Regions from separate parts of the Pseudomonas sp. GW458-11-26-14-LB4 genome, predicted to be linked through region 2. Evidence: predicted binding sites of a transcription regulator. Region 2 holds the regulator's gene; each other region holds the start of a gene.
What was found. Region 2 encodes FliA, which starts transcription of late flagellar genes. Its sites were predicted from a motif close to CTAAAGTTTNNNNNNNNNNNGCCGNTAA; they were not measured.
Positions count from the first base shown of each region.

Region 1 (3,277 bases), on a different contig from region 2:
AACCGCCCATCTGTTTCCACCGGTTGACGATGCCGCAGAACAGCTCGGCCGTCTTCTCGGTGTCGTAGCGCGCGGAGTGCGCTTCACGGCCATCGAAGTCGATGTCGGCTGCCTGACAGGCCTTGGCCAATACGGTTTGACCGTAAGCCAGACCGGCGAGGGTCGCAGTGTCGAAGCTGGAGAATGGGTGGAACGGGTTGCGCTTCATGTCCAGCCGCGCGACGGCGGCGTTGAGGAAGCCCAGGTCGAAGCTGCTGTTGTGGCCAACCAGAATCGCCCGCTTGCAGCCGTTGGCCTTCAAGGCCTTGCGCACGCCACGGAAGATGTCGGTCAGCGCTGTTTCTTCGCTGACGGCCATGCGCAACGGATGATCGAGCTTGATCCCGGTGAACTCCAGCGCCGCCGCTTCAACGTTGGCGCCTTCGAACGGCTCGACGCGAAAGAAGTAGGTGTGATCCGGGTAGACGAAACCCTTTTCATCCATGGCGATGGTGGTCGCGGCAATCTCCAGCAGAGCGTCGGTGGCCGAGTTGAAACCACCGGTTTCTACGTCGACGACAACCGGCAGGTAGCCGCGAAAACGTGCTGCCATTGGATGGCGCGAACCGCCGCCACCTTGACCGTCCAGTTCGTCGTCGAAATGGTCTTCACTCACGCGTGTTCCTCCAGCAGGCGCCAGCGCAGTTTTTCACCGGCGCGCAGCGGGATAACGGTCAGCTCGCCGAAAGGCAGGCTGGTCGGGGCGGTCCATTCGTCACGAACCAGGGTGATGCGATCGGTGTTCGCCGGTAGGCCGTAGAAACGCGGGCCGTTGAGGCTGGCGAAGGCTTCGAGCTTGTCCAGCGCATTGCGCTGTTCGAAGGCTTCGGCATACAGCTCGATGGCGGCGTACGCGGTGTAGCAGCCGGCGCAGCCGCAGGCGGCTTCCTTGGCGTGCTGGGCGTGCGGCGCCGAGTCGGTACCCAGGAAGAACTTCGCGCTGCCACTGGTGGCCGCGTCGAGCAGAGCTTCCTGATGGGTATTACGCTTGAGGATCGGCAGGCAGTAGAAGTGCGGCCGGATCCCGCCCACCAGCATGTGGTTGCGGTTGTAGAGCAGGTGATGCGCGGTGATGGTCGCGCCGACGTTGGCCGAAGCCTCGTTGACGAACTGCACGGCGTCGCCGGTGGTGATGTGTTCGAACACCACTTTCAGCGTCGGGAAACGCTCGACCACGCGACGCATGTGCTCGTCGATGAAGATTTTTTCGCGGTCGAACACATCGACGTCGCCACGGGTGACTTCACCGTGGATCAACAGCGGCATGCCGACTTCGGCCATGGCTTCCAGCGCCGGGAAAATCTTGTCGATGCTGGTGACCCCGGAATCGGAGTTGGTGGTGGCGCCGGCCGGGTACAGCTTGGCGGCGTGCACGAAACCGCTGGCCTTGGCCTCACGGATTTCTTCGGGCTGGGTGCGGTCGGTGAGGTACAGCACCATCAGCGGCTCGAAACGACTGCCGGCCGGGCGGGCAGCGAGAATCCGCTGGCGATAGCCGTCGGCTTCAGCGGCGTTGCGCACCGGAGGTACCAGGTTGGGCATGATGATGGCGCGACCAAAGGTGCGCGCGACATCCGCAACGGTATTGGTCAACACGGCACCATCGCGAAGATGAATGTGCCAGTCGTCGGGACGCAGCAGGGTCAGGCGGTCGGACATGAGGGGATTCCAGGCGGGTCAAACTGAGGCGAATGCTACCGGAAAAGACTCTTGCAGGCACTCGCTATCAAGTTTTGCGACGAGCGTCCGATATCCCATAGGTATGCCGTAAAGATGTATGTCTCGGTCTTTTTTGTTGTAGAAGCCAATGGAGCCTCCCGTGCGCCAGCGATATTTAGCCTTGCTCAGTGTGTTTGCCAGCCTTCCCGCGATGGCACTGACCTACCAGACCCGTCTGGAGAACATTGAGTGGACGGTCGAGGGCGACAAGTTCGAGTGCCGCCTGACGCAGCCGATCACCGACTTCGGCTCGGGGCAATTCGTGCGCAAGGCCGGCGAGCAGGCGACCTTCCGCCTGAACGCCTACAACGCCATGCTCGGCGGCGGTTCGGCGACCCTGCTGGCAGCGGCTGCGCCGTGGCAGCCGGGACGTGGCGACATCAATCTGGGCACGGTTCGACTGGGCAGCGGCAACGTGCTGTTCAACAGTTCTCAGTCCCAGGCCGGGCAACTGATCAGCGGGCTGATGGACGGTCGCAGCCCGGTGGTACGCCGGGCATCGGGCGATGGTCGGGTGTCGGAAGTGCGCCTGTTGCCGGTCAAGTTCAGCAAGGCGTTCAATGACTATCAGACCTGCGTGGCGAAACTGCTCCCGCAGAATTTCGATCAGGTCAAACAATCGCAGATCGGCTTCCCCGGCGAAGGCATCGAACTGGACGCCGCCGCCAAGGCCAAGCTGCAAGTGATGCTCGAGTACATGAAGGCTGATCCGACGGTCAATCACATCGAACTCGACGGCCACTCGGACAACAGCGGCAATCGCCTGACCAATCGCGAACTGTCGCGTCGCCGCGCGCTGGCGGTGGTCGACTTCTTCAAGGCCAATGGCATCCAGGAATCGCAGATCACCGTGCGTTTCCATGGTGAGCGTTATCCTCTGGTGCCGAACACCAATGCCGCCAACCGGGCCAAGAACCGTCGGGTCAACGTACACCTGGCGCGGGTGGCACCGACGACTGCTCCGGCACCTCAGGCCAGCACGCCTGCCAACACTGCGGCGACTTCCTGACCTGCCGGTCATCGTCGCCCTCTCGACAGATTCTGTCGCTTTGTCGTCTTAAGCTGTCGCGCCTCTGTAAATTATCGCGTTTGAGCGGTAGACTCCTCGGCTTTCCGTAGAACCCCGTGGAGTGATGGCATGGCGGACGTAAACAAGGTCGTTCTGGCGTATTCCGGCGGCCTGGACACTTCGGTGATCCTCAAGTGGCTGCAGGATACTTATAACTGTGAAGTCGTGACCTTCACCGCTGACCTGGGTCAGGGCGAAGAAGTCGAGCCGGCTCGCGCCAAGGCGCAGGCCATGGGCGTCAAAGAAATCTACATCGACGACCTGCGCGAAGAATTCGTGCGTGACTTCGTGTTCCCGATGTTCCGTGCCAACACCGTTTACGAAGGCGAGTACCTGCTGGGTACTTCCATCGCGCGTCCGCTGATCGCCAAGCGTCTGATCGAAATCGCCAACGAAACCGGCGCCGACGCCATTTCCCACGGCGCGACCGGCAAGGGCAACGACCAGGTC
Region 1 is NZ_JBWKYU010000005.1:243,535-246,811, reverse strand. Features, by position in the region: gene rnt (ribonuclease T) at 1-655, opposite strand, end outside; gene pyrC (dihydroorotase) at 652-1,698, opposite strand; gene AC07XZ_RS09340 (flagellar protein MotY) at 1,859-2,767, shown strand; gene AC07XZ_RS09335 (argininosuccinate synthase) at 2,897-3,277, shown strand, end outside.
Region 1: AC07XZ_RS09340 (flagellar protein MotY) is a predicted target of FliA. The motif match lies at 1,765-1,792, and genes of this name have one in related genera.

Region 2 (3,277 bases):
GGTGGGGTGATTGCGATGGTCGGTCCTGCCGGCATGGGCAAGACCACCACGCTGGCCAAACTGGCCGCCCGCTACGTGCTCAAGTACGGCGCGCAGAACATCGCGCTGGTGAGCATGGACAGTTTCCGTATCGGCGCGCAGGAGCAGCTCAAGACTCTGGGTCGCATCCTTAACGTTTCGGTGACTCACGTCGATCCGGGCCAGTCCCTGGTGCAGGCGCTGGATCCACTGCTGCGCAAACGCGTGGTGCTGATCGATACCGCCGGCCTGCAAGCCAGCGATCCGGCCCTGCGCATGCAGCTGGAAAGTCTGGCCGGTCGTGGCATTCGCTCAAAAAATTATCTGGTCCTGGCAACCACCAGCCAGAAACAGGTTCTAACCGCCGCTTATCACAGTTACAAGCGTTGCGGGCTGGCCGGCTGCATCCTGACTAAACTGGATGAGACGGCCAGCCTTGGCGAAGTGCTGAGCCTGGCGATCAGTCACGAACTGCCGGTCGCCTACCTGACCGATGGGCCGCGTATTCCGGATGATCTGCATCTGCCGCGCCGTCATCAACTGGTCAGCCGCGCCGTCAGTGTGCAAATGCAGGAAGAACCCAGCGAAGAAGCCATGGCTGACATGTTCGCTGATATCTACCACAGTCCGACCAAGCAGGTTGGCTGAGGTAATGAACCGTTTTTGTACCTACATCGATGGTCTGCCATGCATTGTTCCGGTTGTGAACGCGCAGCCAGTAATGTGGCCTCCGTCTATGCAAGACAAGGTAAAGAAATAACATGGGCAGCATGCATCCCGTACAGGTGATCGCGGTGACCGGCGGCAAAGGTGGCGTCGGCAAGACTAATGTGTCAGTGAACTTGTCCCTGGCGCTGGCAGAGCTTGGCCGTCGGGTCATGCTGCTGGACGCCGACCTGGGGCTGGCGAACGTCGACGTTCTGCTGGGCCTCACACCCAAACGCACCCTGGCCGACGTGATCGAAGGCCGCTGCGAGCTGCGCGACGTGCTGTTGCAAGGCCCCGGCGGGATCCGCATCGTGCCGGCCGCTTCCGGCACCCAGAGCATGGTTCACCTGAGCCCGGCCCAGCATGCCGGCCTGATTCAGGCGTTCAGCGACATCGGCGACAACCTCGACGTACTGGTGATCGACACCGCTGCGGGTATTGGTGACTCGGTAGTCAGTTTCGTGCGCGCGGCCCAGGAAGTGTTGCTGGTGGTCTGCGACGAGCCGACCTCGATCACCGACGCCTACGCGCTGATCAAACTGCTGAACCGCGATTACGGCATGAATCGCTTCCGCGTCCTGGCCAACATGGCCCAGAGCCCGCAGGAAGGTCGCAATCTGTTCGCCAAGTTGACCAAGGTCACGGATCGCTTCCTCGACGTCGCCCTACAATACGTCGGCGCGGTGCCCTACGACGAAAGCGTGCGCAAGGCGGTGCAGAAGCAGCGTGCGGTCTATGAAGCCTTCCCGCGTTCCAAGTGCGCACTGGCGTTCAAGGCGATCGCACAGAAGGTCGACACCTGGCCGCTGCCCGCCAACCCGCGCGGCCACCTCGAATTTTTCGTCGAGCGCCTCGTGCAGCAAACGGCAGGACCTGTGCTATGACCGCCAGCGGTATGAATTTCTACAAGAAGTCGGCGCGTGACGCGCAGTACGAGCTGATCGAGCGTTACGCGCCACTGGTCAAACGCATCGCCTACCACTTGCTGGCGCGATTGCCGGCCAGTGTGCAGGTCGAAGACCTGATCCAGGCCGGGATGATCGGCCTGCTCGAAGTCTCGACCAAATACGACGCCAGCAAGGGCGCCAGTTTTGAAACGTACGCGGGCATCCGGATCCGCGGTGCGATGCTCGATGAAGTCCGTAAGGGGGACTGGGCGCCACGCTCGGTTCACCGCAATACCCGTATGGTCAGCGACGCAATTCGCTCGATTGAAGCTAAAACCGGCCGTGACGCTAAAGATCACGAAGTTGCGGCCGAACTCCAATTGAGTCTCGACGATTACTACGGGATTTTGAACGACACCCTGGGCAGCCGGCTGTTCAGTTTCGACGACCTGTTGCAGGACGGCGAACACGAAGGGCTGCACGAGGATGGCGCCAGTGCTCATCTGGAGCCGTCGCGCGATCTGGAAGACGAACGTTTCCAGGCCGCGCTGGCGGACGCGATTGCCAATTTGCCGGAGCGTGAGCGACTGGTGTTGGCGCTGTACTACGACGAAGAGCTGAACCTCAAGGAGATCGGTGAAGTCCTTGGCGTCAGTGAATCGCGGGTCAGCCAGTTACACAGCCAGTGCGCGGCCCGCTTGCGGGGGCGTTTGGGGGAGTGGCGAGCGCGCTGAAGGCAGTGTGGGGACACTGCGAACGAGGCTGGTGCGGTGGTGAACGGCACCGGTCTTGATCTGTTGTGCTCCAGACAGTCATCGAGTGTTTTGCCGGATTGATTGAAATGGCGCGTCCAGGTGCTGGGCGCGTTTAAGACTGCTTGGAGGTCGAATTGAACAAAGACATGAAAATCCTCATCGTTGATGACTTCTCAACGATGCGGCGGATCATCAAGAACCTGTTGCGTGATCTGGGGTTCACCAACACCGTTGAAGCCGACGATGGCACCACTGCCATTCCGGTACTCAACAGCGGCAGCATCGACTTTCTGGTGACCGACTGGAACATGCCCGGCATGACCGGTATCGACCTGCTGCGCCACGTGCGTGCCGATGAAAAGCTCAAGCACCTGCCAGTGCTGATGGTGACCGCTGAAGCCAAGCGCGAGCAGATCATCGAAGCGGCCCAGGCCGGCGTTAACGGCTACGTGGTCAAACCTTTCACGGCCCAGGCGTTGAAAGAAAAAATCGAGAAGATTTTCGAACGCATCGGCTGATGAACGCGCGGGGGAGCTATGGAGCATAACGAATCTTCACAGGGCGATTTTGAGTCGACCCTGAAAAAACACGCGGTCGAACTGGTCGAGAGCCTTGAAAAAGGCAAGTTCGGCGACGCTGTGCAACTGATCCATGAGCTCAATCAGACCCGTGACCGTGGCCTGTACCAGGAAGTGGGCAAGCTCACGCGTGAACTGCACAGTGCGATCGTCAATTTCCAGATCGATCCGCACATGCCACAGGCTGAGGAAGTGTCGCAAATCACCGACGCTACCGAGCGCCTGGGCTACGTGGTCAAACTGACCGAAGCTGCCGCCAACCGCACCATGGATCTGGTGGAAAGCGCGACCCCTGTGGTCAATGGCCTGGCTGACGAAGCCCAGGCCTTGA
Region 2 is NZ_JBWKYU010000002.1:294,393-297,669, forward strand. Features, by position in the region: gene flhF (flagellar biosynthesis GTPase FlhF) at 1-666, shown strand, start outside; gene fleN (flagellar synthesis regulator FleN) at 780-1,610, shown strand; gene fliA (RNA polymerase sigma factor FliA) at 1,607-2,347, shown strand; gene AC07XZ_RS04145 (chemotaxis response regulator CheY) at 2,515-2,886, shown strand; gene AC07XZ_RS04150 (protein phosphatase CheZ) at 2,905-3,277, shown strand, end outside.

Region 3 (3,277 bases), on a different contig from region 2:
ACCACGGGTTCTGTTTGACCGTGAGCCACACGGCGATCACGCCGAGAGCGGCGGCAAACAGTTCAAGCCCGGACATGCAGAATCCTTGGGGGGAATAAAAGAGGGAGCGGATTGTACCGAAAAACAGGTGGGAAACGAGTTCCCACCTGCAAGGGCTATCAGACGCGGAACTGGCGCAGCAGCCCGTTCAGTTGTTCGCTGAGCTGGCCGAGTTTCACACTCGCCACGCTCGACTGCTCGGCCGCCAGCGCGGTGCTGTGGGACAAGCCCGCTGCCTGGGTAACGTTCTGATTGATGTCTTCGACCACGTGCGCCTGTTGCAGCGTTGCGCTGGCAATCGAGGCGTTCAGGCCATTGAGGTTGCGCAGGGCCTGGCCGATGGCATTCAGGCTCGCACTGGCCAGGCCGGCCTGTTCTATAGTCAGTTGCGAAGCCTTGCTGCTGTCGCCGATCACCTTCACGGCGGCTTCGGAGTGGTTTTGCAGGCGTTCGATCATCGTCTGGATTTCCGCCGTGGACTTCTGCGTGCGTTGCGCCAGCAAACGCACTTCGTCGGCCACCACCGCAAAACCGCGACCCTGTTCGCCGGCGCGAGCCGCTTCAATCGCGGCGTTGAGGGCCAGCAGGTTGGTCTGCTCGGCGATCGAGCGGATCACCTCCAGCACGCTGCCGATCTGCGTGCTTTCAGTCGCCAGCGTGCGAATGACTTCGACGGCCTGATCGATGGTGCCGGAGAGCTTGTCGATCTGCTGCAGGCTGCCATCGATGTTGATCTGGCCTTGCTGGGCCTGCGCCTCGGCATCACGCATTTCGCTGGCGGCGTGTTCGGCATTCTTCGCCACGTCCTGTACGCCGTAGGTCACTTCGTTGACGGCAGTAGCCACCAGTTCCATCTGCTGCGACTGCTGTTGGCTGCGTTGCTGGGCCTGCGCTGCATCATTGCCCAATTCGCTGGACGACTGGCCTAATGCGCTGGCGGACACCTGCAAGTCACCGATCACCCGGCGCAACTTGGCGGTGAAGGCATTGAAGTGATGGGCCAGTTGAGTGACTTCGTCCTGGCCGTGGGTGTCGAGGCTGCGAGTCAGATCGCTTTCGCCGCTGGCAATGTTGGCCATGGCGTTCACGGTTTCCTGCAACGGGCGGACGATGCTGCGCGCGATCAGGATCACCAGCAGCGCCATGATCACCGCGATGACCAGCCCGACCACCGACGCCTTGATCACCTGCCCCTGAAACTCGGCCTGCACGTCGTCGACGTACACGCCCGAACCGATGACCCAGCCCCACGGCTCGAACAGTTTCACGTAGGAGGTCTTGGCCACCGGTTCACTGGCGCCGGGTTTAGGCCAGCGATAATCGACCATGCCGGCGCCCTTGGCCTTGGCGATGGCGACCATTTCGTTGAACACCGCAAAACCGTCCGGATCCCGTATCGCCGAGAGGTTCTGGCCTTCAAGCTTTGGGTTGGTCGGGTGCATGACCATCACGGGCGTGAGGTCGTTGATCCAGAAGTAGTCGTTCTGGTCATAACGCAGGCCGCGGATCGCGGTCAGCGCCTGTTTCTGCGCCACGTCGCGGGTCAGGGTGCCTGCCGCTTCGAGGCCTTGGTAGTAGGTCAGCAAACCGCTGGCGGTCTGCACCACATGCTGGGTTTTCTGGGCCTTGGCGTGATACAGGTCATCGTGGATCTGCTTGAGCATCAACACGCCCAACGTCAGGAGCATGACCACCGCCACAATCAAGATGAGCCACAAGCGTCGGCTGATCGACACACTGCGCAAGCTGTTCATAACGCTGTCACTCCGGATTCTTTTTCTTGTAATAAACCACCGCCAGCATCCAACCACGTTTCGGTGACCGGGCATACGCGACCCAAGTCGTAGAACGCGGCAGCGCGATTACGACTTGTCTGTTAGGATTTCGGCCCCGCGCGTGAAAACCTGAATCCAAATTGATTTTTCACGGAATTTTGACTGTTTCGTGTGGATCCTGCGCGTGCGGAATCGGTACAGCTACAACCAGCTACGCTGAACGAAGTGAACGTAAAAAATACTATCGGAGCATGCCGCTGCGCATCGCTCTCTGGGGGATTGATGGATCTTTGGACGGCCTTGCAGGCACTAATTCTTGGAGTTGTAGAGGGGCTGACGGAGTTTTTGCCCATTTCCAGTACCGGACACCAGATCATTGTTGCCGACTTGCTCGATTTCGGAGGCGAGCGGGCCATGGCGTTCAACATCATCATTCAGCTCGGCGCGATTCTCGCGGTGGTCTGGGAGTTTCGACGCAAGATTCTCGACGTGGTCATCGGCTTGCCGACCCAGCCGAGTGCGCGGCGCTTCACGGTCAACCTGCTGATCGCTTTCATGCCCGCCGTGGTGTTGGGGGTGATCTTCGCCGACTTGATTCATCACTACCTGTTCAACCCGATCACCGTTGCCGCCGCGCTGGTGGTGGGCGGGATCGTGATGCTGTGGGCCGAACAGCGTCAGCATGAAGTCCATGCCGAAACGGTCGACGAGATTCGCTGGACGGATGCACTGAAGATTGGCTTCGCCCAGTGCCTGGCAATGATCCCCGGCACCTCGCGCTCTGGCTCGACCATCATCGGCGGCCTGCTGTTCGGCCTGTCGCGCAAGACCGCCACCGAGTTTTCGTTCTTCCTGGCGATGCCCACCATGGTCGGTGCGGCGGTGTACTCGGGCTACAAGTATCGCGACCTGTTCGTACCGGCAGATTTTCCGGTGTTCGCCATCGGTTTTGTCACGGCCTTCATCTTCGCCATGATCGCCGTGCGCGGTTTGCTCAAGTTTATTGGCAGCCACAGCTACGCGGCGTTCGCCTGGTATCGGATCGTCTTCGGTCTGGTGATTCTGGCGACCTGGCAGTTCGGCTGGGTCGACTGGACGGCCGCCCAGCCATGAGTGATTCCCGCGCACGTCGCCCGGAACGCGGACCTTCCGGTGGCAATGTTCAGCATCTGAAATTGAAGCTGGTGGTGCTGCTGATCGTCTGCGCCTTGCCGTTGTCCGGCTCGCTGTCGATGTGGCTGCGCGGGATTTCCCTGGTACCGCTGACGGCTTACGGGCTGGTCAGCGTGCTGGCGTTTTTCCTGTACTGGGCGGACAAGCGCAAGGCCCGCGCCGACGCCTGGCGTACGCCGGAGAACATCCTGCACGCCGTGGAACTGGCCGGCGGCTGGCCTGGCGCGTTGATCGCCCAGCAGGTCTTCCGGCACAAGACGCGCAAGGTGTCGTTTCAGGTGCTGTTCTGG
Region 3 is NZ_JBWKYU010000003.1:105,214-108,490, forward strand. Features, by position in the region: gene pnuC (nicotinamide riboside transporter PnuC) at 1-76, opposite strand, end outside; gene AC07XZ_RS05575 (methyl-accepting chemotaxis protein) at 159-1,793, opposite strand; gene AC07XZ_RS05580 (undecaprenyl-diphosphate phosphatase) at 2,097-2,927, shown strand; gene AC07XZ_RS05585 (DUF1294 domain-containing protein) at 2,924-3,277, shown strand, end outside.
Region 3: AC07XZ_RS05575 (methyl-accepting chemotaxis protein) is a predicted target of FliA. The motif match lies at 1,921-1,948, and genes of this name have one in related genera.